Regions from separate parts of the Streptomyces sp. DSM 120436 genome, predicted to be linked through region 1. Evidence: riboswitches for the same ligand, from Rfam matches in the RefSeq annotation. Region 1 holds a riboswitch; the other holds the start of a gene.
The links. Region 1 has a riboswitch for S-adenosylmethionine ahead of thrC (threonine synthase). Riboswitches for the same ligand answer to the same signal wherever they lie in the genome.
Positions count from the first base shown of each region.

Region 2: it holds a riboswitch for S-adenosylmethionine, as region 1 does, so the genes downstream of both, ACWH4W_RS29995 (aminotransferase class V-fold PLP-dependent enzyme) here and thrC (threonine synthase) in region 1, are expected to answer to the same signal.

Region 1 covers NZ_JBSKBS010000001.1:993,371-1,008,763, forward strand. The annotation lists gene ACWH4W_RS04445 (GNAT family N-acetyltransferase) at 1-364, shown strand, start outside; gene ACWH4W_RS04450 (DUF4031 domain-containing protein) at 407-688, opposite strand; gene ACWH4W_RS04455 (hypothetical protein) at 685-1,083, opposite strand; gene ACWH4W_RS04460 (MurR/RpiR family transcriptional regulator) at 1,141-2,076, shown strand; gene murQ (N-acetylmuramic acid 6-phosphate etherase) at 2,155-3,090, shown strand; gene ACWH4W_RS04470 (hypothetical protein) at 3,140-3,709, shown strand; gene ACWH4W_RS04475 (NADH:flavin oxidoreductase) at 3,877-5,004, opposite strand; gene groL (chaperonin GroEL) at 5,238-6,860, opposite strand; gene ACWH4W_RS04485 (cold-shock protein) at 7,564-7,767, opposite strand; gene ACWH4W_RS04490 (ubiquitin-like small modifier protein 1) at 8,197-8,472, opposite strand; gene thrC (threonine synthase) at 8,584-9,873, opposite strand; SAM riboswitch class I at 9,891-10,038, opposite strand; gene ACWH4W_RS04500 (glucosyl-3-phosphoglycerate synthase) at 10,175-11,143, shown strand; gene ACWH4W_RS04505 (alpha,alpha-trehalose-phosphate synthase (UDP-forming)) at 11,216-12,616, shown strand; gene otsB (trehalose-phosphatase) at 12,811-13,671, shown strand; gene ACWH4W_RS04515 (DUF3263 domain-containing protein) at 13,928-14,164, opposite strand; gene ACWH4W_RS04520 (extracellular solute-binding protein) at 14,174-15,393, opposite strand, start outside.
Region 2 covers NZ_JBSKBS010000002.1:1,722,324-1,737,716, reverse strand. The annotation lists gene qcrB (cytochrome bc1 complex cytochrome b subunit) at 1-1,240, shown strand, start outside; gene trpD (anthranilate phosphoribosyltransferase) at 1,389-2,453, shown strand; SAM riboswitch class IV at 2,551-2,667, shown strand; gene ACWH4W_RS29995 (aminotransferase class V-fold PLP-dependent enzyme) at 2,830-4,326, shown strand; gene ACWH4W_RS29990 (glycerate kinase family protein) at 4,317-5,477, opposite strand; gene ACWH4W_RS29985 (SLC13 family permease) at 5,491-6,906, opposite strand; gene ACWH4W_RS29980 (response regulator transcription factor) at 6,983-7,645, opposite strand; gene ACWH4W_RS29975 (sensor histidine kinase) at 7,642-9,177, opposite strand; gene ACWH4W_RS29970 (small secreted hydrophilic protein) at 9,065-9,412, opposite strand; gene ACWH4W_RS29965 (Lrp/AsnC family transcriptional regulator) at 9,541-9,822, opposite strand; gene ACWH4W_RS29960 (rhomboid family intramembrane serine protease) at 9,819-10,556, opposite strand; gene ACWH4W_RS29955 (hypothetical protein) at 10,713-10,952, shown strand; gene ACWH4W_RS29950 (NYN domain-containing protein) at 11,056-12,399, shown strand; gene ACWH4W_RS29945 (C40 family peptidase) at 12,631-13,671, shown strand; gene ACWH4W_RS29940 (C40 family peptidase) at 13,862-14,875, shown strand; gene ACWH4W_RS29935 (hypothetical protein) at 14,909-15,393, shown strand, end outside.

The DNA.
Region 1 (15,393 bases):
GGTGGGCGCCGGGTTCGGGCTCACCCAGTACGAGGAGGGCGCGTACCGCCCGGAGTGGGGCATGTACGTGCTGGTCCGCCGGGAGGACGACCGCGCGGTGGGCGCGATGGGCTTCCACGGCGCGCCCGACGACGGCGGCCGGGTGGAGATCGGCTACGACCTCGTCGCCGAGGCGCGCGGGAACGGGTACGCGACCGAGGCGCTGCGCACCCTGTCGGCGTGGGCGCTCGGCCAGGACGCCGTGCACACCGTGACGGCCGTCGTCGAGGAGGACAACGTGCCGTCGCAGAAGGTCGTCACCCGCGCCGGGTTCACCGAGGTGTCCCGGCAGGAGGGGCGCATCACCTACGAACTGCGCGCCTGAGCCACGGACTCCACACCCGGCCCACGGACCGCGCCCCCTGGCCTACCCCGAACCGCCCGTCCGGTCCGCCCGCTTGCGCCGCCGCAGGCCCGCCGCGTGCAGCAGCCGCACCACCTCGCGGCTGCTGACCTCGACCGCGCCCGCGCGCACCGCGTCCGCGTACCGGTGCGCCGGGATGTCGTAGTGGTCGCGTTCGAAGGCGCGGCGGGGCACGCCCAGGCCGGCGGCGAAGAGGTGCAGCTCGGTGTAGGAGACGTCGCTCACCAGGTGGGACCACAGGCGGCCGTGCCCCGGCCAGGTGGGCGGGTCGATGTACACGGTCACGACGAGGGGGCCGCCTCGCCCAGTCCGCCCACCGCCGCGACCTTCACGCCCGCCTTGTGGCACACCCAGTGCGGGTCGGGGCCCAACTCCGGCTCGACCTCCAGCGCGTGCGGGTCGCCGCTGCCGCACACCGGGCACAGCGGCCAGCGTCCGTGCCGCTCCAGCAGGGCGTCCTGCACGTCCTGCGCGACCAGCCCGGCCAGGAAGCCCGCTCCTTCCGGCCACTGCTCGACCCACCAGCGGCGGTGCGCGACGGAGTCCTCGACCAGGGACACCACGTCCGCCTCGGCGACCCCGCGCGCCACGAGATCGGCCAGCACGAGGGCCCGCGCCGCGTGCAACGCTTGTTCCAGGGGGCCGACCGGAGGGGTGCCGGGTTCACGCTCGGGGTGCATGTCCCCCATTGTGCGCACTCTTGACCGGAAGCCCGTGCCGAAAATATCTTTCATGGTGTGACCCGTGACGTGAAGGAAATTTTCGGGAGCGCCGGCGCCTCACCCGCTCCCCCCGCGCCCGCCGCCCTCGCGGCCAAGGTGCGCACGCTGGCCCCGTCGATGACCCGCTCCATGCAGCGCGTCGCCGAGGCCGTCGCCGACGACCCGGCCGGCTGCGCGGCGCTCACGGTCACCGGCCTCGCCGAGCTGACCGGCACCAGCGAGGCCACCGTCGTCCGCACGGCCCGCCTGCTCGGCTACCCGGGCTACCGCGACCTGCGGCTCGCCCTGGCCGGCCTCGCCGCCCAGCAGCAGTCGGGGCGCGCCCCCGCCATCACCACGGACATCGCGGTGGACGACCCCATCGCCGACGTCGTCGCCAAGCTCGCCTACGACGAGCAGCAGACCCTCGCCGACACCGCCGCCGGACTGGACACCGTCCAGCTCGCCGCCGCCGTGACCGCCCTCGCGGGCGCCCGCCGCACCGATGTGTACGGCGTCGGCGCGTCCGGGCTGGTCGCCCAGGATCTCACCCAGAAGCTGCTGCGCATAGGCCTGCTGGCGCACGCCCACAGCGATCCGCACCTCGCCGTCACCAACGCGGTGCAGCTGCGCGCCGGGGACGTGGCGATCGCCGTCACCCACTCCGGCACCACCGGCGACGTCATCGAGCCGCTCCGGGTGGCCTTCGAGCACGGGGCCACCACGGTCGCCGTCACCGGCCGCCCCGACAGCCCCGTCACGCAGTACGCCGACCACGTCCTGACCACGTCCACGGCCCGCGAGAGCGAGCTGCGCCCGGCCGCGATGTCCTCCCGCACGGGTCAACTGCTGGTCGTGGACTGCCTGTTCGTGGGCGTCGCCCAGCGCACCTACGAGGCGGCGGCGCCCGCCCTGTCGGCGTCGTACGAGGCGCTGGCGCACCGGCACCGGGCGACCCGCAGGGGCCCGTGAGGGAAGCGCGCCCCGCGCCCGGCGCGCCCCCGTCGTACCCCGTCCGTGCCGTCCGGCCCGACCGAAAGAACACCGCCCATGACCTCCACCTCCCGCGACCGTGATCTGCGCTCCCAGCTCGAGACCCTGACCACCGAGGCGTTCCGGCCCGAGCTGGCGGAGGTCGACCGGCTGCCCACACTCGAGATCGCCCGGCTGATGAACGCCGAGGACGCCTCGGTCGCGGGCGCCGTGGCCGAGCAGGTGCCCGCCATCGCCGCCGCGATCGACGCCGTGGCGGAGCGGATGGCGCGCGGCGGGCGGCTGGTCTACGCGGGCGCGGGCACGGCGGGACGGCTGGGCGTGCTGGACGCCTCCGAGTGCCCGCCCACCTTCAACACCGACCCGGCGCGGGTCGTCGGCCTGATCGCGGGCGGCCCGGACGCCATGGTCAACCCGGTCGAGGGCGCCGAGGACTCCCCCGAACTGGCCGAGTCCGACCTCGCCGCGCTCGGCATCACCCCCGACGACACGGTGGTCGGCGTCTCCGCCTCCGGCCGCACCCCCTACGCGGTCGGCGCGGTCGCGTACGCCCGCGGGCGCGGGGCGCTCACGGTGGGGCTGTCGTGCAACCGGGGCAGCGCGCTCGCGGCGGCGGCCGAGCACGGCATCGAGGTGGTCGTGGGCCCGGAGTTCCTCACCGGCTCCACCCGCCTCAAGGCCGGCACGGCGCAGAAGCTCGTGCTGAACATGCTGTCGACGATCACGATGATCCGGCTGGGCAAGACGTACGGGAACCTGATGGTCGACGTGCGCGCCTCCAACGAGAAGCTGCGCGCCCGCTCCCGGCGGATCGTCGCCCAGGCGACGGGCGCCGGCGACGAGGCCGTGGAGCGTGCCCTCGCCGCCACGGACGGCGAGGTCAAGAACGCCATCCTGGTGCTGCTGGCCGGGGTGGACGGGCCGACGGCCGCCCGGCTGCTGGACGAGGCCGACGGGCATCTGCGGGCGGCGCTGGCGGCCGCGGGGAGCTGACCGTCCGGCGCTGGGATACTGGAGCGGTCCCCCACCCGGAGAATCCACCATGAACCACGCACAGCTCACCGCCCTCGGCCGGGCCCTGCGTGTGCTCGGTGAGCACGGCGAGGCGCTCTCCGCCGACACCCCGGACGCCCGGCTGCACGAGGTGCGGGCCGACCTGCGGCGGGCCCTGGACCTGCTGGAGGACAGCGTCACCACCGCCCCGCCCAGCACCCGCTGCGCCGAGCACCCCACGGGACCGGTCGACGAGAGCGCCCCGGACCTGTGCCTGCTCTGCGAGACCCGGCGCCGCGCCGCCCGCCGCGCCGAGTTCAACGGCCCGGCCCCGCAGGCCCGCCCCGCCGGCCCCGCGCCCTCCCGGTACGGGGTGCGCGGCGACCGCCCGCAGCCGCAGCAGCGCTGGCTGCCGGAGCTGTGGAACGGCCAGGCCTGGCAGCTGTGCGGCACCCCGCGCCGCGACCGCCGCGAGGCGGAACTCTTCGTCAAGGCCCAGCTCCGCGGCCCCCGCCCGGCGACGGCCTACCGCGTCGTCCACGAGTTCACCGACTACGAGGTCCTGCGGATATGGGGCACCCCGGTACGGATGGACATCGAGCCGATGGGCAACGCCTGAGGCGCACGGACCTCACGGCTCCCCGCCCCCTCGCCGCCCGGAACGGGGTCGCGCCGCTCCGGCCCGCCCACGGCCGGCACGGCCACCGAGGCCGCGCGTGAAAAGGCGCGGCGCCCCTGGCGGGAGGGGCGCCGCGCCTCGGCCGCCCGGACCGGGCGGGCCCGGACTCAGCTCAGCGACGTCAGCGAGGACGCGTCGTACGACGTCAGTTCGTCGAAGCGGCCGGCCAGGACCTTGGCCGCCCACTCCGGGTCCTGGAGGACCGCGCGTCCCACCGCGACCAGGTCGAACTCGTCGCGCTCGAAGCGGTCGAGGAGGTCGTCGATGCCGCGCGTTGCGGCGCCCTCGCCCAGGAAGGCGCGGCCGAACTCGCCGTCCAGGCCGACCGAGCCGACCGTGATGGCCGGCCTGCCGGTCAGCTTGCGGGCCCAGCCGGCCAGGTTGAGGTCGGAGCCGTCGAACTCGGGGAGCCAGTAGCGGCGCGTGGACGCGTGGAAGGCGTCGACGCCGGCCGTGGCGAGCGGGGTGAGGATCGCCTCCAGCTCCTGCGGGGTCTCGGCGAGCCGGGCGCCGTAGTGGTCGGCCTTCCACTGCGAGAAGCGGAAGACCACCGGGAAGCCGGGCGACACGGCCGCGCGCACGGCCCGCACGATCTCCACGGCGAACCGGGTGCGGGCCACCGGGTCGCCGCCGTAGGCGTCGGTGCGGCGGTTGGTGCCCGCCCACAGGAACTGGTCGATGAGGTAGCCGTGGGCGCCGTGCAGCTCCACGCCGTCGAAGCCGATGCGCTCCGCCGCGGCCGCCGCCTCGGCGAACGCGGCCACGACGGCGTCGATGTCGGCCTGGGTCATGGCCCGGCCGCCCTCGGCGCCGTCCAGGCGCAGCCCCGACGGACCGACCGCCGGCGCCTGCGGGAAGGGCGGCTGCCCCTGCTCGCGGACCATGCCGACGTGCCACAGCTGGGGCATGATGCGGCCCCCCGCGGCGTGCACGGCCTCCGCGACCTTCGCCCAGCCGGCGAGCTGCTCCTCCCCGTGGAACCGGGGGATGCGGTCGCTGACGCCGGCGGACGGGTGGTCGACGTACGTGCCCTCGGTGACGATCAGCCCGACCCCGGCGGCGGCCCGCCGGGCGTAGTACGACGCGACGTCCTCCCCCGGCACCCCGCCCGGCGAGAACTGGCGGGTCATGGGCGCCATGACGATGCGGTTGGGCACGGTCAGCCCGTTGAGGGCGACAGGCCGGGCCAGGACCTCGGCGGCACGTCCGGTGGCCTCGGAGGCGGTGACGGTCATGAGAGGGACTCCTCGCGCATACTGAACGGTATGTGTACGTGCATGTAACGTTCCCCTCGTCGAACCGGCGCGAGGCGGCGGGCATTCCCGCCCCTCCCCCGCCACCGTTGTGACACCCGTCACCCGCGACGCCCCCCGGGCGAGACCCCCGGACACGCCGGAGGGCGGCACCCCCCGTGCGGGGAGTGCCGCCCTCCGGACCGTCGGACGGGTCCGAACCTGACGGATCAGGCTCAGAAGTCCATGTCACCGCCCGGCATGCCGCCGCCGGCCGGGGCCGCGGCCTTCTCCGGCTTGTCGGCGATGACGGCCTCGGTGGTGAGGAACAGCGCGGCGATCGACGCGGCGTTCTGCAGCGCGGAGCGCGTCACCTTGGCCGGGTCGATGATGCCTTCCTTGACCAGGTCGACGTACTCGCCGGTCGCGGCGTTCAGACCGTGGCCCGGGGTCAGGTTGCGCACCTTCTCCACCACGACGCCGCCCTCGAGGCCGGCGTTGACGGCGATCTGCTTCAGCGGGGCCTCCAGGGCGATGCGCACGGCGTTGGCGCCGGTCGCCTCGTCACCCTCGAGCTCCAGCTTCTCGAACACCTGGGAGGCCTGCAGCAGGGCCACGCCACCACCGGCGACGATGCCCTCCTCGACGGCCGCCTTGGCGTTGCGCACGGCGTCCTCGATGCGGTGCTTGCGCTCCTTGAGCTCCACCTCGGTGGCGGCGCCGGCCTTGATGACGGCCACACCGCCGGCGAGCTTCGCCAGGCGCTCCTGCAGCTTCTCGCGGTCGTAGTCCGAGTCGCTGTTCTCGATCTCGGCGCGGATCTGGTTCACGCGGCCCTGGACCTGGTCGGCGGAGCCGGCGCCGTCGACGATGGTGGTCTCGTCCTTGGTGATGACCACCTTGCGGGCCTTGCCCAGCAGGTCGAGGGTGGCGTTCTCCAGCTTGAGGCCGACCTCCTCGGAGATGACCTCGCCGCCCGTGAGGATGGCGATGTCGCCGAGCATGGCCTTGCGGCGGTCGCCGAAGCCCGGGGCCTTGACGGCGACGGACTTGAAGGTGCCGCGGATCTTGTTGACCACCAGCGTGGACAGGGCCTCGCCCTCGACGTCCTCGGCGATGATCAGCAGCGGCTTGCCCGACTGCATGACCTTCTCCAGGAGCGGGAGCAGGTCCTTGACGTTGGAGATCTTGGAGTTGGCGATCAGGATGTACGGGTCGTCGAGGACGGCCTCCATACGCTCCATGTCGGTGGCGAAGTACGCCGAGATGTAGCCCTTGTCGAAGCGCATACCCTCGGTGAGCTCCAGCTCCAGACCGAAGGTCTGGGACTCCTCGACGGTGATGACGCCTTCCTTGCCGACCTTGTCCATGGCCTCGGCGATGAGCTCGCCGATCTGGGTGTCGGCGGCGGAGATGGAGGCCGTGGAAGCGATCTGCTCCTTGGTCTCGACGTCCTTCGCCTGCTCCAGCAGGGCGGCGGAGACCGACTCGACGGCCTTCTCGATACCGCGCTTCAGGGCCATCGGGTTGGCGCCGGCGGCGACGTTGCGCAGGCCCTCCTTGACCAGGGCCTGGGCGAGAACGGTCGCGGTGGTCGTACCGTCACCGGCGACGTCGTCCGTCTTCTTGGCGACTTCCTTGACCAGCTCGGCGCCGATCTTCTCGTACGGGTCCTCGAGCTCGATCTCCTTGGCGATGGAGACACCATCGTTGGTGATCGTGGGGGCGCCCCACTTCTTCTCGAGGACGACGTTGCGGCCCTTGGGGCCGAGCGTCACCTTCACGGCGTCCGCGAGCTGGTTCATGCCGCGCTCGAGGCCGCGCCGCGCCTCCTCGTCGAACGCGATGATCTTGGCCATGTGAAGTGGTCCCTCCAGGACTGGGGGTGATTCCTTCGGACCGCGCCCGCGCCCGCGACGGACGGCTCGCCGGCCGTGTGGTTCCTTGCCCCACGTGACCTGGCGGGCCTCACCGACCCGGTCCTTCGTTGTCACTCTCACCTTCAGAGTGCTAACGCAATGATTAGCACTCGACCCCCGAGAGTGCAAGGCGCGCTCGCGAAGCGAGTGCTCGTCGAGGGGTGGTGGCCGGGTGACGGGAGGGCGCACGGCGCGCTCGCGAAGCGAGTGCTCGTCGAGGGGTGGTGGCCGGGTGACGGGAGGGAGCACGGCGCGCTCGCGAAGCGAGTGCTCGTCGAGGGGTGGTGGCCGGGTGACGGGAGGGAGCACGGCGCGCTCGCGAAGCGAGTGCTCGTCGAGGGGTGGTGGCCGGGTGACGGGAGGGAGCACGGCGCGCTCGCGAAGCGGCACCGCACGAGAAAGATCGTGGAGGGCCGGACGGGCCAGGCGCGCCACGGGCTCGCGCCCGCGCTCAGCTCCCGGCGAACACGGCGCACGCGGCGCGTGCGCCCATGGCGCTCCTACGGCACTCCCCGGTACCTCGCGCGCCCCACCGGCCCGCCCCACCGCCCCCCGCCGGTTCCGGGCACGACGAAGGGCCCGCACCCCGGAAGGTGCGGGCCCTGTCGCCGGCAGAAGATGTCGCGTGCGGCTGGTAGCGCGTTCAGGCAGTGACGCGAACCATGTCGGCCTGCGGGCCCTTCTGACCCTGCGAGATCTCGAATTCGACCCGCTGGCCCTCTTCAAGGGTGCGGTAGCCGTCCATCTGGATGGCGCTGTAGTGGACGAAAACATCCGCACCACCGTCGACCGCGATGAAGCCGTACCCCTTCTCCGCGTTGAACCACTTGACGGTGCCCTGAGCCATGCCTAACTCCCCTATTACTGGCCCTTGCACAGATCCACACTTCGCGGACCCGGGTCAGACCTCACCCCCCAACGGTTGGGGGCGTGCGCCGGAACGCGTCGACCGCGGCTGAATGTATCTGTCCAACTGCCGTCTGCAACAGGTCAATCGGACGAGAAATCTGGACGCCACCGGTCCGGAATGTGGCCAGAATTCGTCAGAACTCAGGGCAAGTCGGGCCGGGCAAAGGAGACAAAAGCCGCGAAAGGAGCCCGCACTTTGGCTACATCCAGTCGGGTCCGCGGCAGGAATTCAGGCTTCTCGATCACCGGATCGGGAGCGTGTTCCCCAACTCTACCGCGCTCAACCTCATGGAATTGCCCCTCCGCATCTCTCACGGAGGGGGCAATGCCGTAAACGCTCGGTCACCGTCATTACCGAAGGTAATGATCAGCCCCCGGCGACCGCCGGGATGATCGAGACGCCGGCGCCGTCCGGGGTGGCCGTCTCCAGCCCCTGCTCGAAGCGCACGTCGTCGTCGTTGACGTAGACGTTGACGAACCGGCGCAGCTTGCCCTGGTCGTCCAGGACGCGGGCGGCGATGCCGGTGTGGTTCTTCTCCAGGTCCTGGATGACCTCGCCCAGGGTGGCCCCCTCGGCGGCGACCTCGGCCTTGCCGCCGGTGTAGGTGCGCAGAATGGTAGGGATACGGACGGTAACGCTCACTTTGAACCTCCGGTCAGGTGACACACCCAGGGGCGCGGGGCTGTGTTCGATGTGCGGCTGCCGCCGCGCGGGCGCGCACAGCCCCCGCCGCCCGCGGTGAAAGGTGAAGCCTCAGACGAGCCCGGCCGCACGGAACGACTCCAGGCTGGGACGGATCGTCGCGGTCAGCCCGGTCCCGGCCACCGCGTCCAGCGTCTTCAGACCGTCCCCGGTGTTCAGCACGACCGTCGTGAGGGACGGATCGAGCACCCCGTCCTCGATCAGCTTCTTCGTCACGCCGACCGTGACGCCGCCCGCGGTCTCCGCGAAGATCCCCTCGGTGCGCGCCAGCAGCTTGATCGCGTCGACGACCTGCTCGTCGGTGACGTCCTCCACCGCGCCGCCGGTGCGCCGGGCGATGTCGAGCACGTAGGGGCCGTCCGCCGGGTTGCCGATGGCCAGCGACTTGGCGATGGTGTCCGGCTTCTGCGGGCGGACCACGTCGTGGCCGGCCTTGAACGCGGTGGACACCGGCGAGCAGCCCGCGGCCTGCGCGCCGAAGATCTTGTACGGCCGGTCCTCGACCAGTCCCAGCCTGATCAGCTCCTGCAGCCCCTTGTCGATCTTCGTGAGCTGCGAGCCGGAGGCGATCGGGACCACGATCTGGTCCGGGAGCCGCCAGCCGAGCTGCTCGCAGACCTCGTACGCGAGGGTCTTGGAACCCTCCGCGTAGTACGGCCGCAGGTTGACGTTGACGAAGCCCCAGCCCTCGCCGGCCGGGTCGCCGATCAGCTCGGAACAGAAACGGTTCACGTCGTCGTAGTTGCCCTCGATGCCGACGAGCTCGCCGCCGTAGACGGCGGCCATGACGACCTTGCCCTGCTCCAGGTCGTGCGGGATGAACACGCAGGAGCGGAAGCCGGCCCGGGCGGCGGCGGCGCCGACCGCGCCGGCCAGGTTGCCGGTGGAGGAGCAGGACAGCGTGGTGAAGCCGAAGGCGCGCGCGGCCTCCAGGGCCTGGGCGACGACCCGGTCCTTGAAGGAGTGCGTGGGGTTGCCGGAGTCGTCCTTGACGTGGAGGCCGCCGGTGACGCCCAGCTCGCGGGCGAGGTTGTCGGCCCGGACGAGCTTGGTCCAGCCCGGGTTCAGGTTGGGCTTGTCCGCCACGTCCGCGGGGACGGGCAGCAGCGGGGCGTAGCGCCAGATGTTCGCGGGGCCCGCCTCGATGCGCTTGCGGAGCTCCTCGGTGTCGTACCCGGAGAAGTCGTAGGCGATCTCCAGCGGGCCGAAGCACTCCTCGCAGGCGAAGACCGGGCCGAGGGGCACGCGGTGGCCGCACTCGCGGCAGGACAGCGCGGCGGCGGGACCCAGGTCGACGGAGTCCGCGGAGTCGGTGGTGTTTGCAACAGTCTGCACAGCCATGGAGGCGAGGCCCTTTCTCCTCATCTTCCTCACGACGCATCTCGCCGTGAGACGGATTTGGCACCTTCCCTAGCCGGGAGCCTCGCCACGTCCGCGTGACAGGAACCGACTGGAGGGTTGCCGGGGCTTCATCGGGCCGTATCCCTCTGCCCCTCTGGATGAGCGGTGTTCAGTTGTGCGCACCGACACCCCCCGGGATGCGGGGTCCGTCGGCGCTGTTCAAGACTGTAACCGAAGGCCCGGACGGCGCAGAGAGCCGTCCGAACCCCGAGATGGATCACCAGCCAGTGAGGAGTCCGCCGTGCTGGAAGAAGTCGAGCGCTGGCTGTCGGAGCGCTCCTGGTCGGTGTCGGACCGCCCCCTGCACAGGATCCTGGCGGCGAAACGGGCGACGGGACAGACGGTGAGCGTGGTGCTGCCCGCGCTCAACGAGGAGGCCACGGTCGGTGACATCGTCTCCGTCATCCGGCACGACCTGGTGCTCCAGGTGCCGCTGGTCGACGAGGTCGTGGTGATCGACTCCGGCTCCACCGACCGCACCTCCGAGGTGGCCGCGGCGGCCGGTGCGACCGTGGTCCACCGGGACGCGATACTGCCCCGCATACCGGCCGTGCCCGGCAAGGGCGAGGTGCTGTGGCGGTCGCTGCTGGTGGCCCGCGGCGACATCGTGTGCTTCGTCGACGCCGACCTGAGGGACTTCTCCTCCGACTTCGTCACCGGCATCGTCGGCCCGCTGCTCACCGACCCCGGCCTGCACCTCGTCAAGGCCATGTACGACCGCCCCCTGACCCTGGCCGGCGGGAACACCGCCGGCGCGGGCGCCGGGCAGGGCGGCCGGGTCACGGAACTGATGGCGCGCCCGCTGCTCAACATGCACTGGCCGCAGCTCGCCGGGTTCGTCCAGCCGCTGGGCGGCGAGTACGCGGCCCGCCGCGGCCTGCTCGAACAGCTCCCGTTCCCCGTCGGCTACGGCGTCGAGCTGGGCATGCTGGTCGACGCCCTGCACCTGGTGGGCCTGGACGCGCTGGCCCAGGTGGACGTGGGGGTGCGCAAGCACCGGCACCAGGACGGGCAGGCGCTCGGCCGGATGGCCGCCGCGATCTACCGCACCGCGCAGCTGCGGCTGGCCCGCGCGCACCTGCTGCGGCCGTCGCTGACCCAGTTCGAGCGCAGCGGGGCCGCCTTCGAGCCGCACACGTACGCGGTGGACACCGAGGAGCGGCCGCCGATGCGGGAGATCGCGGAGTACCAGGCGCGGCAGGTGGCCTGACCCCGCCCGTCGCCGGCCGGTGTGACGCACCGGCACGTTTGAGGCCCTGGGGGCCGGGCTAGGTTGTGGCGTATGGCTTCAAGCTTCGGTGCAGCTCAGGTACTGGTCGCCTCCAACCGGGGGCCGGTGTCGTACGCGGTGGCGGCCGACGGTTCGCTGCGGAGCAAGCGGGGCGGCGGCGGACTGGTGTCCGGTCTGTCGGCCATCGGCCCCGAGTCGGGCGCGCTGTGGGTGTGCTCGGCGCTGTCCGACGGCGACCGCGAGGCCGTGCGGCGCGGGGCCGGCGAGGACGGCGTGCGGATGCTGGACATCCCGGCGGACGTGCACGCGGACGCGTACAACGGCATCGCGAACTCGGTGCTGTGGTTCGTGCACCACATGCTGTACCAGACCCCGCTGGAGCCGGTCTTCGACGCGGAGTTCCGCCGCCGGTGGGCCTCCTACGAGAGCTACAACCGCGCGTTCGCCGAGGCGCTGGCCGAGGAGGCCGCCGAGGGCGCGGCGGTCATGGTGCAGGACTACCACCTGACCCTGGTCCCGGGGATGCTCCGCGAGCTGCGCCCCGACCTGCGCATCGGGCACTTCTCGCACACGCCGTGGGCGCCGCCGGAGTACTTCCGGATGCTGCCGGACGACATCGCGGAGCAGGTGCTGCGCGGGATGCTCGGCGCCGACCGGCTCGGCTTCCTCACCCGCCGCTGGGCGGACGCCTTCACCGCGTGCTGCGAGCGCTTCGTCGGCGGGCTGGGCGACACCCGCGTCGGGGTGCACGGCCTGGGCGCCGACGCGGACTTCCTGCGCGCCCGCTCGCACGAGCCGGACGTCGACGAGCGGATGGCCGCGCTGCGCGAGGAGATCGGCGAGGGACGCCGGACCATCGTCCGGGTCGACCGCACCGAACTGTCCAAGAACATCGTCCGCGGCCTGCTGGCCTACCGGCAGCTGCTGGACGACCGCCCCGAATGGCGTGAGCGCGTGGTGCACGTCGCCTTCGCCTACCCGTCCCGGCAGGACCTCGCCGTCTACCGCGACTACACGGCCGAGGTGCGGCGGCTCGCCGAGGAGATCAACGCGCGGTACGGCACGCCGGGCTGGCGTCCGGTCGTGCTGCACGTCAAGGACGACTTCGCGCGCTCGCTCGCCGCGTACCGGCTGGCCGACGTGGCCCTGGTCAACCCCATCCGCGACGGCATGAACCTGGTCGCCAAGGAGGTCCCCGTGGTCTCCGACGCGGGCTGCGCGCTGGTGCTGTCCCGGGAGGCCGGCGCCCACGAGGAGCTGGGCGAGGACGCGATCACCGTCAACCCGTACGACGTCGTGCAGACCGCCCGGGCACTGCACGAGGCGCTGTCGATGCGCCCGGAGGACCGCACGGAACGCAGCAAGCGACTGGCCGCGGCGGCCACGGCACTGCCCCCGGCACGCTGGTTCCTGGACCAGCTGGAGGCGCTGCGCGGCGAAACCGGCCACTGACCGGAACGGCCCGCCGGACAGGCGTGACACCGGGTGGACAGGTGGGGGCGCACGGACTCCACGGACCCCCGCGCCCTGCCGACGCCCGCGAAGGCGCTGCGCGGCCGAAACACCCGCCGGCCGGAACAGCCCGCCGGCCGGAACGGCCCGCCGGACAGGCGTGACACCGGGTGGGCGTGGATAGGTTGGGGCGTATGGCCAGTCATACGCATTCCACGGACCCCGGCGCCCTGCCGACGCCCGCCACGCAGGCCGGGCGGGACGGACTGGACGCGCTCCTGGCCCGTCCGGGCAAGGCGCTGATCGGGCTCGACTTCGACGGCACGCTCGCGCCGATCGTGTCCGACCCGGAGCAGGCCCGCGCGCACCCGGACGCGGTGCCCGCGCTCGCCGCGCTCGCCCCGAAGGTGGCCGCGGTGGCCATCGTCACCGGGCGGCCGCCGGGCGTCGCGGTCCGCCACGGCGGTTTCGCGGGCGTGCCCGGGCTGGAGCACCTGGTGGTGCTCGGTCACTACGGCGCCGAGCGCTGGGACGCGGTCACGGGTTCCGTCACCGCGCCCGCCCCGCATCCCGGCGTCGCCGCCGTCCGCGCGGAGCTGCCGGGTCTGCTGGACCGGGTGGGCGCGTGGCGGGGCACGTGGGTCGAGGAAAAGGGGCGGGCGGTGGCCGTCCACACCCGCAGGGCGTCCGACCCGCAGGCCGCCTTCGAGGCGTTGCGCGAGCCGCTGACCGGCCTCGCGACCCGGCACGGTCTGGTCGTCGAACCGGGCCGCATGGTCCTCGAACTGCGCCCGCCGGGGATGGACAAGGGGGTCGCGCTGCTGGAGTACGCGCGGGAGATCGGCGCGGAGGCGGTGCTGTACGCCGGGGACGACCTGGGCGACCTGGCCGCCTTCACCGCCGTCGACAAGCTCCGCGCCTCCGGCACGCCGGGGCTGCTGGTGTGCAGCGGCAGCGAGGAGGTCACGGAACTCCGCGAGCGGGCCGACCTGGTGGTCGACGGCCCGGAGGGGGTGGTGGGGTTGCTGCGGGCGCTGGCGGAGCGGCTCGTCTGACGCGGGTTTCCCGCCCTCGCCGTCCCTTCCCTCCGCCCGCTCCCGGCTCCGCTCGAGCGGGGGCCCCCGCCGTCCCTGGGGGCTGCGCCCCCAGCTCCCCCTTGTCGGCCCTGACGGGCCTCGTCCTCACACGCCGGAGGGGCTGATCCTCAGCCCTCCGGCGTGTGAGGAGCGGGGTCCTGCGCGGGAGCCCCGGGGCGGGGACGGGAAGGGGCGGCGAGGGCGGGGGGAAGCCGTGCCGCGCCCCGGCCTGCCGTCACCGTTCCGCGCGCCGCGCCTCCCGGACCCGTCGCAGGCGGTTGACGGTGACCGGGTCGTGGGCCAGCGCCCGCGGATCGTCGAGCAGCGCGTTCAACAGCTGGTAGTACCGCACCGGCGCCAGCCCCAGCTCCTCCCGGATCACCCGCTCCTTCGCCCCGGGCGACACCGCCCCCCGGCGCTCCAGCGCGAGCACGTCCCGCTCGAGGCGTCCCAGCCCCTCACCTTCACCCATGCCGGCAGGCTATCCCGCGCTGTCCGCGCGCACGGCCGTCGCCTGGAGCTCGCCCAGCACGCCCGCGGGGCTCCCGTCCGGCTCCACGGCCTTTCCGATCCTCTGCTTGACCGCCGCGCTCACCGCCGCCCACGACGTCTTCCCCACCGGATACAGCTCCGAGAGGGGCAACTGGTCCAGGAACGGCTTGAGTTCCCTGTCCTGCCCCGACGCCGCCATCGCCTGCGACGCGGAGTCGGTGACCGGCAGCAGGTCGTACTCGCGCGAGAAGTCCAGCACGTTCTTCTCGCTGTAGACGAAGTCGAGGAAGTCCCCGATCCGGTCGCGGTTCCCGTTCTTCTCGAACGCCGTCATCCAGTCGGTCACGCCGAGCGCGGACGGGCTCTCGCCGTCGGCGCCGGGGATCGGCACCATGCCGTACTCCACGCCCTTCTTCCGCGCCATCTCCATCAGCGAGGGGTGCCCGTTGAGCATGCCGACCTCGCCGGCGGCGAACGCCTCGAACGCCTCGGCGCGGTCGAGCTCGCCGGGCGCGACGGGGCCGGTGAGCCCCTTGCCGACCAGTTCGTCCCGCAGCCAGGTGAAGGTCGCGACGTTCTCCGTCGCGTCGATGCGGTAGCTGCCGCCGATGTCGGTGTAGCCGCCGTCGCCGCTCAGCAGCCACTGCAGGGTCTCGGCCTGCGCCTCCTCCGGGCCGAGCGGCAGCGCGTACGGGAACTTCACCCCGCGCGCCTTGAGCTCCTCGGCGCACTCGACCAGCTCGTCCCAGGTCTGCGGCGGGGTGAGCCCGGCCTCGGCGAACAGCTCCTTGTTGTAGAACAGCAGCCGCGTGGACGCCGCGAACGGCATGCCGTACTGCACGCTGCCGACCTCGCCCGCGGCGGAGAGCTGGGAGAGGAAGTCCGCCTGGACGGGGATGGAGAGCAGGTCGCCGACCCGGTGGAGCAGGCCCTGGGAGGCGTAGTCGGCGTACGCGCCGATCTGCGCCATGTCCGGCGGGTTCCCGGCGTCGACCATCTCCTTGACCTTGCGGTCGACGTCGTTCCAGGAGTACACGCGGACGTCGATGTCCACGCCGGGGTGGTCGGACTCGTACCGGTCGACCAGGTCGCCCCAGTACTTCTTGGAGCTGTCGGCCGCGCCGTTGCCGTACTCGGCGGCGACCAGGGTGAGGGTCGCGTCGGAGGAAGCGCCCCCGGCCCCGCATCCGCTCAGGACCGCTGCCAGTC
Region 2 (15,393 bases), on a different contig from region 1:
GATGCGCGTGTTCTTCACCGGCGCGTTCCGCAAGCCGCGTGAGATCAACTGGCTGTTCGGCTTCCTGCTGCTCGTCCTCGGCATGTTCACCGGGTTCACCGGCTACTCGCTCCCGGACGACCTGCTCTCGGGCACCGGTATGCGCTTCATGCAGGGCGCGGTCCTGTCCGTGCCGGTCGTCGGCACGTACCTCTCGTTCTTCCTCTTCGGCGGCGAGTTCCCCGGCGACGACTTCGTCGCCCGGTTCTTCTCGGTCCACGTCCTGTTGCTGCCGGGCATCATGCTCGGTCTCGTGGTGGCGCACCTGATCCTGGTCTTCTACCACAAGCACACGCAGTTCGCGGGTCCCGGAAAGACCAACAAGAACGTCGTCGGCATGCCGCTGCTGCCGGTGTACATGGCCAAGGCCGGAGGCTTCTTCTTCCTGGTCTTCGGTGTGATCGCGGCCATCGCCGCGATCGCCACGGTCAACCCGATCTGGACCATCGGCCCCTACCGGCCGGACATGGTCTCCACCGGCGCCCAGCCGGACTGGTACATGGGCTTCTCCGAGGGCCTGGTCCGCATCATGCCGGGCTGGGAGATCAACTTCTGGGGTCACACGCTCGTCCTGGGCGTGTTCATCCCGCTGATGGTCTTCCCGCTGGTCCTGGCCGCCATCGCGGTGTACCCGTTCATCGAGTCCTGGGTCACCGGCGACAAGCGCGAGCACCACATCCTGGACCGCCCGCGCAACGCCCCGACCCGCACCGCGTTCGGTGTCGCCTGGATGACGCTGTACTTCGTGCTCCTCATCGGCGGCGGCAACGACATCTGGGCCACGCACTTCCACCTGTCGATCAACGCCATCACCTGGTTCGTCCGGATCGCGTTCTTCGTCGCCCCGGTCGTGGCGTTCATCGTCACCAAGCGGATCTGCCTCGGCCTGCAGCGCCGGGACAAGGAGAAGGTGCTGCACGGCCGCGAGTCGGGCATCATCAAGCGCCTGCCGCACGGTGAGTTCATCGAGGTCCACGAGCCGCTCAGCCAGGAGCAGCTCTACACCCTCACCGCGCACGAGCAGCCCAAGCCGCTCGAGATCGGCCCCGAGGCCGACGAGAACGGCGTCCGCCGCAAGGTGAAGGCCACCGAGAAGCTGCGCGCGAAGCTCAGCGAGGGCTTCTACGGCGAGGAGTCGCAGGTTCCGAAGCCGACCGTCGAGGAGTACAAGGAGATCACGAGCGGCCACGGCCACCACTGATCCTCGGAGCTCCACCCGTCGCCACACGACAGCGAAGGGCCCCCGTCCGTTCTGCGGACGGGGGCCCTTCGCCGTGCCCGGGGCTGGATAGGGTGGGTCCGGGACCCGTCCGGTCCCCAGGCACCCGCTACGACCGTCAGGAGCGACCATGAGCGCTGTGACCCCCGCTGGAGGCGACAACGCGGCGGGCCGCTCCTGGCCCGCCCTGCTGAACGGACTGCTGGACGGCCGCGACCTGTCCGCCGACGACACCGCCTGGGCGATGGACCTGATCATGCGCGGCGAGGCGACCGACGCGCAGATCGCCGGCTTCGCGGTGTCGCTGCGGGCCAAGGGCGAGACCGTCGAGGAGATCACCGGCTGCGTCCGGGCGCTCTACGACCACGCCCACGTCATCGAGGTGCCGGGCGCCACCGTCGACATCGTCGGCACCGGCGGCGACGGCGCCAGGACGGTGAACATCTCCACCATGTCCTCGATCGTCGTGGCCGGCACCGGGGCCAAGGTCGTCAAGCACGGCAACCGCGCCGCGTCCTCCGCCTCCGGCGCCTCCGACGTCCTGGAGAAGCTGGGCGTCAACCTCGACCTGACCCCGCGCCGGGTCGCCGAGGTCGCCGAGGAGGCCGGCATCACCTTCTGCTTCGCGGTGAAGTTCCACCCGGCGCTGCGCCACGTGGCCGCCGCCCGCGGCCAGCTCGGCATCCGCACGGTGTTCAACTTCCTCGGCCCGCTCGCCAACCCGGCGCAGGTCAAGGCCCAGGCGGTCGGCGTCGCCGACCCGCGCATGGCGCCCATCATGGCCGGGGTGTTCGCCGGGCGCGGCCACTCCTCCCTGGTGTTCCGCGGCGACGACGGCCTGGACGAGCTGACCACCACCGGCACCTCCCGGGTGTGGGTGGTGCGCGACGGCGAGGTCGCCGAGGAGGCCTTCGACCCGCGGGACGTCGGCATCGAGCTGGTTCCGGTGGAGGCGCTGCGCGGCGCCGACGCCTCCTACAACGCCGAGGTCGCCCGCCGGCTGCTGGACGGCGAGCGCGGTCCGGTCCGCGACGCGGTGCTGCTGAACTCCGCGGCGGCGCTGGTGGCCCTGGAGCCCGGCAGCGGCACGCTCACCGAGCAGATCCGCGCCGGGATGGCGAAGGCGGCCGAGTCGATCGACTCCGGCGCCGCCAAGCGGGTCCTCGAGCGCTGGGTCGCCGTCACCCACGCGTAGGCCGCCGCGCGGACCGACGCGCAGGCCCCGGGACGGCCGTCCCGCGATCCGGATGCGGGTTGCGGGACGGCCGTCACCTCACGTACGTTCCCTCTCAGGTCATGAGTGACAGCCATCAGGCCCCGGCCGGCTGTCCGGCAACCCTCCGTCCGTGGCGGGGTGCCCCGGGTGAAGACCGGGCTGTGAGCAGCAGGGCTCACGGCAAGCGCGGACCCCTCGCACACCAGGGGTCCTGGTCGTCGAGGAGTCTTCCGTGAGCAAGCGAATGCGCTAGGGCGTAGAGCCCCGCCTCCGCACACCCTTTCCTCTCTTCTCCTGCGCGCCGGCGCGCCGTCCGCTCGCGCGGGGATCCGCCCTGCTCTCCGGGAGTTCCGTCATGCCCGCTTCCCCCGTCGTCGCCGGCCCGTCCGTCCGCGCCCCGCTGCCCGTCCTGGGCCGGGACGTCGCCGTTCCCCTGGTCACCGGCGGTGAGGTCCCCTACGCCGCGCTCGACTACGCGGCCAGCGCCCCCGCCCTCCAGCGCGTCTGGGACGACGTGGCCGCCTACGCCCCCTACTACGGCAGCGTCCACCGCGGCGCCGGACACCTCTCCCAGCTCTCCACCGACCTGTTCGAGAACGCCCGCCGGACCGTCGCCGAGTTCCTCGACTGCCGCATCGAGGACAGCCCGGGCGAAGCCCGGTCCGAGAAGGGCGGTGGTGGGCGACGGGAGGGCGGGGACAGCCCGGGCGAAGCCCGGTCCGGCAAGGGCGGTGGTGGGCGACGGGAGGGGGACCAGGTGGTGTTCACCCGCTCCACCACCGACTCCCTCAACCTGCTCGCCGCCGCCCTGCCCGACGGCTGCGAGGTCTTCGTCTTCGAGACCGAACACCACGCGGCGCTGCTGCCGTGGCGGCGTGCGGGCCGGGTGACCTGCCTCGACGCGCCCCACAGCCCGGAGCGGGCCGTCGAGACCCTGGAGCGCGCCCTCGCCGGCCGCGACCCCCACGGCCCGGCCCTGGTCTGCGTGACCGGCGCCTCCAACGTCACCGGCGAGCTGTGGCCGGTCCGCGAACTGGCCGCCGCCGCGCACGCGCACGGCGCCCGGATCGTGCTGGACGCCGCCCAGCTCGTCCCGCACCGCGCGGTGAGCGTGCGGGACCTGGACGTCGACTGGGTCGCCTTCTCCGGACACAAGCTGTACGCGCCCTTCGGCGCCGGGGTGCTGGCCGGCCGCGCCGACTGGCTCCGCGAGGCCGAGCCCTACCTCGCCGGCGGCGGCGCCAGCCGCAAGGTCGCGCGGGGTGCGGGAGGGGCGGTGCACGTGGAATGGCACGAGACCGCCGCCCGCCACGAGGCCGGCTCGCCCAACGTCATCGGCGCCCACGCGATCGCCTCGGCCTGCCGGGCGCTCACGGAAGCGGGGTTCGACGCGCTGGCGGAACGGGAGGAGGCGCTGGTCCGCGTGGTGCGGGAGGGGCTGGCGGACGTGCCGGAGGTGCGGTTCCTGTCCTTGTTCGGCGACGACGCGCCCCGGGTGGGGGTCCTGTCCTTCGTGGTCGACGGCTGGAACAGCTCCCACTTCGCCGCGGCGCTGTCCGCCGAGTACGGCATCGGCGTACGGGACGGCCTGTTCTGCGCGCACCCGCTGGTACGGCGGCTGCTGGGCGGCGACACGGGCGGTGCGGGGGAGTGCGGGACGCCGGAGGCGGGGCCGGGGGAACGGGCGTTGAACGCGGTCCGCGTGAGCTTCGGCGCCGGCACACCGGAGGAGCATGTCGAGCGGTTCGTCCGGGCGGTGCGGGAGCTCGTGCGGGACGGGGCGCGGTGGAGGTACCGCACGGTGGACGGGCGGTGCGTGCCGGACACGCCGGCGGGGGCGAATCACCCCTGAGGGGACGGGAGCCGGGCTCCCAGCACGATCATCCGCAGCGCCCGCTCCGTCGCGTCCGTCAGCAGTTCCGCGCCCCGGACCAGCGCCTCCGCCAGCTCCATGGGCCCCGGCAGGATGCCATGACACGCATCCACCCCCGGCACCTCCCCCGCCCCGTCCCCCAACGTCCCCGCGAGCGCCAGCACCGGCCGCCCCGCCAGCTTGGCCCGCCGGGCCACCTCCCCGGGCACCTTGCCGCGAGGCGTCTGGCGGTCCAGCGCCCCTTCCGCGGTGACCACCAGGTCGGCCCGCGCGAGGCGTTCGTCCAGACCGAGATGGTCCAGCAGGACGGGAAACCGGGGCACCAGCGCCGCGCCCAGCGAGGCCAGCCCCGCCCCCAGCCCGCCGGAGGCGCCCGTGCCGCGGCCGAGCCGCAGGTCGACGCCGGTGACGGCGAGGTCCCGGGTCAGTACCCGCGCCCAGTTCTCCAGCCCCGCCGACAGCTCCTCCACCTGTCCCGGGGTCGCCCCCTTCTGCGGCCCGAACACCCGCGCCACACCCCGCTCCCCGCACAGCACGTTGTACGGGTTGCAGGCGACGACCAGTTCCACACCGTCGAGGCGCGGATCGAGCCCGGTCGCGTCGATCCGGGCGAGACGCGACAACTCACGGCCCCCCGGAGGCAGTTCCACCCCGTCCGCGTCCAGCAGCCGCGCGCCGAGCGCCTGGAGCGCGCCCGCACCCCCGTCGGAGGTGCCCGAGTCGCCGCAGCCCACCAGGATCCGCCGCACCCCCTGGTCGAGAGCGGCACGGATCAGCTCCCCGACGCCGTAGGTGGTGGTGACACCCGGGTCGCGGCGGGTGCGGGGGGCCAGGGACAGCCCGGCGACGGCCGCCATCTCCACCACCGCGGTGTCCTGCCCGCCGAGCAGCGCGAAGTGCGTGCCGACCGGTTCGCCGACGGGGCCGGTGGCGGCCAGGGCGACCAGCCGGCCGCCGGTCGCGCGGGCCAGCGCGGCGGCGGTTCCCTCCCCGCCGTCCACCAGCGGGATGCGGTCGATCTCGGCGTCCGGCAGCACCCGGCGGACGCCCGCCGCGATGGCGTCGGCGGCGGCGGGGGCGGACAGCGACTCCTTGAAGCCGCTGGGGGCCACGACGACTCGGTTCAGCATGGGCGATCACTCCTCAGCGGGTCACCGGCACGCCCAGCGCGGGCCACACGGTGACGGCGAACAGCAGGACGAGGGCGGCGGTGAGCGGGGCCAGCACGGCGGACAGCCGCAACAGGTCGCGCGGGGTGTAGGTGGGGGTGCCGGGAACGTCCGCGAAGAGCGTCACCGGCTTGGCGGAGACGGGCAGGGTGTGGCAGAAGCCGGCCGCGGCGGTGGACGCGAGCGCCGCCGCCACCGGGTTCACCCCGGCCGTCGCGGCCGCCGCGACCACCAGCGGCACCAGCACGGAGGAGCGCGCGGACCGTGACTGCAGGACCAGGTGGGCGGCCGTGCTGACGGCGACGACGATCGTCAGGAACGTCAACGGGCCGATGCCCGCGGGCAGTCCGCCGACCAGCCAGCGGGCCGCGCCCGACTCGGCGAGCGCCACGCCCATCGCCATGGTCGCCGCCATGAACAGCAGCAGCGACCACGGCACCGTCTTGAGCGCGTCCTTCAGGCGCACGGTGCCCAGCGCCGGGGAGGCGACGACGACCGCGCCGATCAGCGCGACCACCGCCGGGGACACCTGGTGCAGGGGTTCGCTGCACCACAGGGCGACCACCGTGGCCAGCAGCAGGGCGCACCGCTTCTCCGCCTGCGTCCAGGGGCCGGTGACCGGGCGGTCGCTGTGCCGCTGGATCTCCTCGGCGGTGACGTGTACCGGACCGGCGCGGTCGGCCCGCCGGGTGGTCGTCAACAGCACGGTCTCGGCGGCGAGATGGGAGGACGCCACGGCCAGCGGCAGCCCCAGCAGCAGCCATTCGGTGAAGCCGACCCGCTCCCCGGTGGCCTCCCACAGCACGGACACGGTGATCAGATGGGCGCCCGCGCCGATCAGGGTCGCCACCGCGGACAGCAGGATCACGGTGGGGAACAGCAGCGCCAGCATCACCACCAGCCGCCCGCGCCCGGCCAGCGCCTTGGCCAGCGCGAGGAACACCGGCAGCGCGAGCGCCGCCCGGCCCGAGGTGGCCGGTACCGCGAACGCGGTGACGACCAGCGCCGCCGTCGTCAGATGCGTCAACTGCCGTACCGTGCGCGCCCCGCCGACCAGGAAGGCGGCCGCCCGCCCGGCGAGCCCGGTCCGGGTGACCGCGGCGGCCAGCACGAACGCGCAGATCAGGAGCCACACGGTCGAGTCGCCCAGGGTGCCGAACAGGGTGTCGCTGTCGATCACCCCGGTCACGGTGAGCGCGAGCCCCGCGCCGAGCGCGATGTAGGTGTCGTCGACGGGAGTGCCGATCCACGCGCAGGTGGCCAGCGCGAAGACGGCGAGGGTGAGCCGGGCGTCCCCGCCGAGACCGGGGAAGACACCGGGAACGGCGAGCGCCGCGCAGAGGGACAGGGCCGCGCACAGCGCCACGGTGGAACGGATGCTCAAGGTCACGTCATCGACGGTCCCCTCGGGCGGTGAGCCGCCGATGAGTCCTCGATGAAGGAACCTTCACCGGGACGCCGGTGCGTCAGGCCGGCAGACGGTAGCCCATCCCGCGGACCGTCTCGAGCTGGTCCGCGCCCAGCTTCTTGCGCAGCGCCCGCACGTAGACGTCCACGATGTTGGAGCCCGGGTCGAAGTCGTAGCCCCACACGTGGGAGAGGATCTGCTCGCGGGACAGCACCTGGCCGGGATGCCTCAGGAACAGCTCCAGCAGCACGAACTCACGGGCCGTCAGGTCGACGGTCCGGTCGTGCGCGCGGGCCCGCCGGGTGCGCAGGTCGAGGCTGAGCGCGCCGGACCGCAGCACGGTCACCTCCGGCGCCCGGGCCGCGGTGCGCAGCCGCAGCCGGACCCGGGCGAGCAGCTCCTCGAAGCGGAACGGCTTGGTCATCCAGTCGTCCGCGCCGCCCTCCAGACCCGCCACGGTGTCCCGTACCGAGTCCCGGGCGGTCAGCACGATCACCGGGGTCGTCACCCGGGCCTCGCGCAGTTCGCGCAGCACCGTGAAGCCGTCCCGGCCCGGCAGCCCGATGTCCAGGACCACCAGGTCGAAGCCGCCGGTCAGGGCGTACGCGTGGCCGGCCTCGCCGTCGCCGACGACAGTGGTGGTGAAGCCGTTGGCGCGCAGCCCCTTCTCGATGAAGGAGGCGATGCGCTCCTCGTCCTCGACGATCAGGATCCGGTTCATCCGCGGGCCTCTTCCAGGGTGAGTACGAAGGTGGCGCCGCCGCCTTCGGTGTCGTGCAGCCGGACCCGCCCGCCGTGGCCCTCGGCGATGGCCTTGACGATGGACAGGCCGAGACCGGCGCCGGAGCCGCGCGCCCCGCGCCGGGACGTGCCGCGCCGGAAGCGTTCGAAGATCAGCTCCCGGTCCTGCGGGCGCACGCCGGGGCCGGAGTCGGCGACGTACAGCTCGACGCGGGAGCCCTCCGCGCGGGAGCCGATGCGGATGGTCTGCCCGGGCGTGGTGTGCTGCACCGCGTTCTGTGCGAGCTGCACCATCGCCTGCGTGATGCGCTGCGGGTCCAGCTCGGCCTCCCGGTCGGCGGTGTCGGTGAGCTGCCAGTCGCGGTCGCCGAGGGTGCGGGCCTTCACGAAGACGTCGGCGGTGAGTTCGGCGAGCTGCACCGGCTCGGGGCTGACGAAGTCGGGCCGTTCGGCCTTGGCGAGCAGCAGCAGGTCCTCCACGATGCGGCTCATCCGGTCCAGTTCGTCCGTGACCAGGCGGACGGTCTCCTCGCGTTCCGCCGGGTCGTCGCCCATCAGCTCCAGATGGCCGCGCACGATGGTGATCGGGGTGCGCAGCTCGTGCCCGGCGTCGTCGACGAACTGGCGCTGGACGGCGAAGGCCCGCTCCAGCCGGTCCAGCATGGCGTTGAAGGTCTCGGCGAGGGCGGCGATGTCGTCGTGGCCGCGCACCGGGATGCGGCGGGTGAGGTCCTGCTCGGTGAGCTGTGCGGCGGCGGTGCGCACCAGCCGTACGGGCTGCAGGATGCGCCCGGCGACCGCCCAGCCGATGCCGATGGTGAGCAGCAGCGCCACTCCCGAGATGGCGAGCAGCACCCGGAACACCTGGTCCACGCGGGCCAGTTCCCGCTCGGGGTGGTAGGCGACGACGAACGTCACCTCGGAGTGGCCGCCGTGCCGGGCCACGGGCACCTTCGCCCAGCGGATCTCGCCCTCGGGCCGGTGCAGCACCCCGGACGGGTCGGGGGAGTCGAAGATGCGGCGCCGGGCGTCGGCGTCCCGGTGCAGCGGCAGCGCGACGGGCAGGTCGCGCGGCTGGATGATCTGCGCCGGGTCGCCGCCGGGCCGGGCCACCAGGCCGATCAGCTCCTCGTCGGGGTCGGCGTACTGCCGTTCCAGGAACACCCTGAGCAGCCGGTCCGGTTCGGTGAACGGCCGGCCCGTCTCCGGGTCCAGGCCCCGCTCCTCGAACGCCGCGAACTCGCCGGTCTCCTGGGCGAGCAGCCCGTTGCTGCGATGGTCGACGTCCCGCAGCAGGAAGGAACGGGTGGTGGCGGCGACCGAGGTGAGGGCCACCGTCATCACGAACAGCAGCCACAGCAGGATGCGGACCCGGGCGGAGAGCCGCCGGCGGCCCCGGTCAGCCGTCGTCCCCGCCGGGTCCGTCGTCCCCGCCGGGTCCGTCGTCCCGGTCGGGTCCGTCGTCCCGGTCGGGTCCGTCGTCCGAGGGGCCTCGGTCCTGGTCGTCGTCATCGTCGTCGTCCGTCGGTCCGTCGGTCACCGGAGGCCGGGACACGACCTCGTCGCTGGGCGTGGGGGCGGGCCGGGCGTCCGACGGCGTCGGCGCGGGCGACCCGCTGTCCAGCTCGACCCGCGGGGGCACCTTCGGCGGTTCGGGGCTGTCGGAGAGCGCGAAGCTGGTCGCGGCGACGCCCAGGGGAATCAGTACGACGGCGGCGAGGGCCGCCATCCGGCGAGTGAAGGCCATGCCCTCATCCTGGGCCGGACACCTGCGGCCCAGGATGAGGCTCCGATGAGGAACCTTTCATCTTGCGCGAGCACCAGCCCTTCCGGCGCCTGAGGAGAGGGGCCCGGGGCCGGGGCCCGGAAAGGACGTCAGCTGTCGAGCCCGATGGCGAAGGCCGCCTCCAGGTCGTGCTGGGAGTACGTGCGGAACGCCACATGCGTGTCGGTGCCCTCGACGCCCGGGATCTTGCTGATCCGGCCGGGGATGACCTCCGCCAGGTCCTCGTGCTCCCGGACCCGCACCATGGCGATCAGGTCGTAGGTGCCGGTGACGGAGAAGACCTCGCTGACGCTGTCCAGCGCGGCGATCTGTTCCGCGATCTCGGGGATCCGGTCCACGCTGGTCTTGATGAGGACGATCGCGGTGATCACGGCTGGTTCTCTCCCTCGGGGGCCGGAGCAGGGGCGGACTTCACTGTAGTCGCCCCGCCGCGCCACACCCATGCGCAGCCGATCCCCAGCGCGAAGCCCACCAGGTGCGCCAGATACGCCACCCCCGGCGCGCCCTCCGCCGTCCGCCCGGCGGCCGCCCACTGCAGCGCCGCCCAGAACGGCAGTACCACCCACGCGGGCAGCCGCACCGGCAGGAAGAAGGCGAACGGCAGGAGACTGGTGACCCGCCCCCGGGGGAACAGGACGAGGAACGCGCCGAGGAGCGCCGAGATCGCCCCCGAGGCCCCGACCAGGGACCGCTCGGAACCGGCGTGGGCGGCCGCGTACCCCAGCAGCGCGAGGTAGCCGCAGCCGGCGTAGCACAGGGCGAACCGCACCCGGCCCATCCGTGCCTCGGTCATCGGCCCGAACACGTGGAGGAACAGCATGTTGCCGAGCAGATGCACCCAGCTCCCGTGCACGAACAGCGCCGTGGCGGGCGTGAGGACGGCCGCGGGGGACCCGTCGAACAGCTCCGCGGGGACGACGCCCCAGCGGCGGACGTAGGCCCGCTGCGCGGCCAGCAGTTCCTCCCCGGAGCCGTGGGCCGGGTGCAGCCCCGAGACCGGCCCGATCAGGAAGACCAGGCAGCACAGCGCGATGAGGGTGCGGGTGACCGGGGCGGGCGTGGTCCGAAGCGCCACGGCGGCCGCCGCGGTCCAGGTGCGCATCATGGGTACAGAGCATGACGTAGCCGGACGCAACCGTGCGGATCGCCTCGCCGCCGTGGGCGGGCGGGCGGCGGAAGCCCGGCAGGCCGTAGGGTTACGAGCCACACGCACCGGCACTCCGGTGCGTCACGGACACTGGAAGGAAGGCGAACAGCCACGATGACGGTTCCTCTGCCGACCGCCTCGACGCGGTGGCGCTGCAGCCTCTGCGGCAACCTCACCCGCTTCGACGTCACCCGCTCGTCGAAGGTCGTCGAGTACGTGCACCTCGATCTGGCCGGCGAGCCCGAGGTCGAGGAGCGCGAGGTGCTCGATGAGACGATCGAGTCGGTGCGGTGCCGCTGGTGCAACGCCGTGGACCAGGTGGAACTCGTGGACAGGCCGGGCGCCGGCTCCTGAGACAAGGGGGTCCCTCCCGCTCGAGCGAAATCGAGAGTGGGGGAGGGCCCCGCTGACGGCGACCCCGCGGACGGGGCCGCACACAGGCATGGGGGTGTGACGGATGGTGGAGACCACGGGCGGGGGGCCGCAGGACGGCGCCGCCGAGGTGCTCGACCGTCCGCTGCCCGACGGGGTGCGCCGCAGGGTCGTCCAGATCGTCGCGGACGGCTTCGGCGGACTCACCGTCGCCGAGCTGCCCGCGCAACTGCGGCAGTACGCCCGGTTCACCCCGAGCCGCCGCGCCAAGTTCGCCGGGAACGCCATGGCGGCGGCGCTGGAGACCGATCCGTTGTTCCGGCAGCGGATCGGGGAGAAGCTCAGAGAGGCCCAGCCGGAACTGACCGGCGCCCTCGACTCCGGCTCCCCGCCCCCGGCCGCGGACCCGCTCGACGTGGCGGCCGCGGCCTATGTGCTCCGCCCGCCGGGCTGGGTCAAGCTGGTCGCCGCCGCCGGCGAGGAGGCCCAGCGCGCCGACGCCGAACGCGCCGACGAGGAGACCCGCGCGGAGCTGGAGAGGCTGCGCGCCGAACTCGACCGCGCCCGCGAGCACACCCGCTCCGAGACCGAGCGGCTGCGCGCCGAGCTGGACGCGGCGAAGAGGGAGAGCGACGCCCTGCACCGCAAGCTGCGGTCCGCCCTCGCCGACGTCAAGCGCGGCGAGGCCGCCCTGCGCAAGGTGCGCGGCGAGATGGATGCGGTGCGCGCCGAGGGGCAGGCCCAGGTGTCGGCCGCCGAGAGCGAGACCCGGCGCCTCAAGGCCCGGCTGGGGGAGACCGAGGCCGCCCTGGAGGCCGCCCGCCGCGCCGCCCGCGAGGGCCGCAGCGTCGAGGACATGCGCGTACGGCTGCTGCTCGACACCGTGCTGGACGCCGCCCAGGGGCTGCGGCGCGAACTGGCGCTGCCGCCCGTGTCGGTGCGGCCCGCGGAGACCGTGGACGCCGTGGAGCCGGACCGGATGACCCCCAAGGACATCGCCGCCCGCGCGCTGTCCGAGGACGACCCGGCCGTCCTCGACCAGCTCCTCGCCCTCCCGCAGGCGCATCTGGTCGTCGACGGCTACAACGTCACCAAGACCGGCTATCCGCAGATGCCGCTGGAGAAGCAGCGGCTGCGCCTGCTCGGCCAGCTCGCCCAGCTCGCCGCCCAGACCGGCGCCGAGGTCACCTGTGTCTTCGACGGCGCCGAACTGGCCGCGCCGGTGCTGCTGGCGCCGCCGCGCGGGGTGCGGGTGCTGTTCTCCAAGCCGGGCGTCACCGCCGACGAGCTCATCCGTCAGCTCGTGCGCGCCGAGCCGCCGGGGCGGCCGGTCATCGTCGCCTCCACCGACCGCGAGGTCGCCGACGGGGTCGCACGCGCCGGCGCGCGCCCCGTCGCGTCAGCCGTGCTCCTCAAAAGGCTTTCCTAGTATCTGATGCACATCTGTCCCCCGTGTAACGTACAGGGGCAATGCCCCAATTGACGGAACCGTCACGCAACGTAGCGTCAAGGCGACGTCACCGCAGGTGAATTGTCACGGGATAAACGCGCTGTAGCGGAGATTTTGCGTCCAGGGATTTGAACTGATCACAGGAGTATCACTAGGGTCAGCCCTCGAACCCTCGCTCGCGCGATCACTCTCGAGAAGGAGCTCGTCTCCGTGGCGTCCCACCGTCGTCCCAAGCAGCCGAGCCGCGCACGCGTGACCGTGCTCACCACCGCTGCCGCCGCTGCCGTCGTCATGAGCTCGCAGGCCGCCAACGCGGCCCCCAGCGAGAAGCCGAGCAAGGACGAGGTCAAGGCCAAGGTCGACAAGCTCTACCAGCAGGCGGAGCAGGCCACCGAGAAGTACAACGGGGCCAAGGAGAAGCAGGAGAAGCTCCAGAAGGAGATCTCCACGATCCAGGACAACGTCGCCAAGGGCCAGCAGGAGCTCAACGACCTGCGCGACGGCCTCGGTTCGATGGCCAGCGCCCAGTACCGCAGCGGCGGCATCGACCCCTCGGTCCAGCTCTTCCTCTCCGCCGACCCGGACGACTACCTCGACAAGGCGTCCACCCTGGACCACTTGAGCGCCCAGCAGGTCGAGGCGCTGAAGGAGATCCAGGAGAAGCAGCGCGAGCTGGCCCAGCAGCGCTCCGAGGCCGCCGAGAAGCTGAAGGACCTCTCCTCCACCCGGACCGAACTGGGCAAGAAGAAGAAGGAGGTCCAGGGCAAGCTCGCCGCCGCGCAGAAGCTGCTCAACAGCCTCACCGCCGAGGAGAAGGCGCAGCTCGCCCAGGAGGAGAACCGCGCCACCCGCGCCAGCGAGCGCGACGCCCTCTCGGTCAACGTCCCGGCCGGCTCCGGCCGCGCCGCCGCCGCCTTCGCCGCCGCCCAGAGCAAGCTCGGCACGCCCTACGTCTACGGTGCCACCGGCCCGTCCTCCTTCGACTGCTCGGGCCTGACCTCCTGGGCGTACGCCCAGGCCGGCGTCGGCATCCCGCGCACCTCCGAGGCCCAGACCGGCGCCGGCACCAAGATCTACTCGGTGGACCAGCTCAAGGTCGGCGACCTGGTGTTCTTCTTCAACGACCTGCACCACGTGGGCCTCTACGCGGGCAACGGCCAGGTCCTCCACGCCCCGCGCTCCGGCACCGTCGTGCGCTACGAGTCGATGAACACCATCGGCGGCCCCTTCATGTTCGGCGTCCGCGTCTGACGTACACCGCCCCGGGTGCCCCCGTTCGGGGGATTCCCGGTGGCCCTCTCCGCCTCCACGCCCCGCCTCGACCCAGGTCAACGGCGGGGCGTCACCGTGTGTGCCGCCCTGGCCGTGGCTCCGCCGGCCGCCCCGGAGGCTACTGTCTGCCGCGTTTCCCTGTCCGCCAGCGGAAGGAGCGCGGCTTCCCGTGGGGTCCCATCGTCGTACCGCACCGTCCTCAGGGCCCGAGCGGAGCACCGCCCTCGCCCTGGGCCTGCTCTCCGCGGCCGCCACCGCCCTCGGCGCGGTGCCGGCCACGGCCGCGCCCCAGGAGGACACCAGGGCCGAGGTCGACCGCCTCTACCGCGAGGCGGAGCAGGCCACCGAGGCCTACAACGCGGCCGACGAGCGCGCCGGCGCCCTGCGCCGGGAGATCGCCGACGCCCAGGACGGCATCGCGCGCAAACAGCAGCGCGTCAACACCATGCGGGAGGCGCTGGGTTCGCTCGCCGGCTCCCAGTACCGCTCCGGCGGACTGGACCCCGCCCTCGCCCTGCTGCTCTCCGACGACCCGGAGGACTACCTCGAGAAGGCCTCCGTCCTCGACCGGATCGGCGTCCACCAGGCCGCCCAGCTGAAGAGGCTCCGCGGCACCCTGCGCTCGCTGTCCCAGGACCGCGCCGAGGCGGCGAAACGGCTCGGCGCCCTGGAACGCAGCCGCAGGGCCGCCGCCACCCACAAGCGGACCGTGGAGGGCAAGCTCGCCGAGGCCCGCCGGCTGCTCAACTCCCTCCCGGCCGGCGAACGGGCCGCCTGGGACCGCGCCTCCCGCTCCGGCCGCACCGACCCGCTCGGCCCCGGCGGCGCCCCCGCCTCCGGGCGCGCGGCCGCCGCCGTCGCCGCCGCCCGTTCCGCCCTCGGCAAGCCCTACGTCTGGGGCGCGAGCGGCCCCTCCGCCTTCGACTGCTCCGGGCTCACCCAGTGGGCGTACGCGCAGGCCGGGGTCGCGCTGCCGCGCACCTCGCAGGCCCAGCGGCACGCCGGCCGGCAGGTCCCGCTGTCCGAGGCCCGCCCCGGCGACCTGGTCCTCTACCGCTCCGACGCCTCCCACGTGGGGATGTACACGGGCAACGGCCAGGTGATCCACGCGCCGTACCCCGGCGCCCCCGTGCGCTACGACCCGGTCGGCATGATGCCGGTCTCGTCGGTCACCAGGGTCTGACCCCCGCGGGCCCGCGCCCGTACCCTCGGAAAGGTGGCCGGTCGAACGCGGGTGTCGCAGGCGGCGGTGGCAGTGCTGTGCCTGCTGCTGGCCGCCCTCGTGGGATGCGGCGGCGGTCCCGCCGTGGACGCCGCCCGCGCGCAGGTGCAGTCCCTGCTCGACCGGCGTGCCGAGGCGGTCCTCGACCGGGACGCCGCCGCCTACGCCCGCACCGGCACCCGCGACGGCTTCGACAACCTGCGCGCGGTGCCGCTCGCGGACTGGTCCTACCGCGTCACCGCCCTGGACCGCACCGGCGACCGGGCCACCGCCACCGCCGACCTCAGCTACCGCGTCGACGGCCACGACCGCTCCCCGGTGGTCACCGCCCGCACCCTGAGCCTCAGCCGGGACCGGGACGGCCGCTGGAGGGTGGAGTCCGACCGCCCCGCCGAGAAGTCCGGCCAGCAGCTCTGGGACCAGGGCCGGGCGCGGGCCGTGCGCGGCGAGCGGAGCCTGGTGCTGGGCGTCGGGCAGTC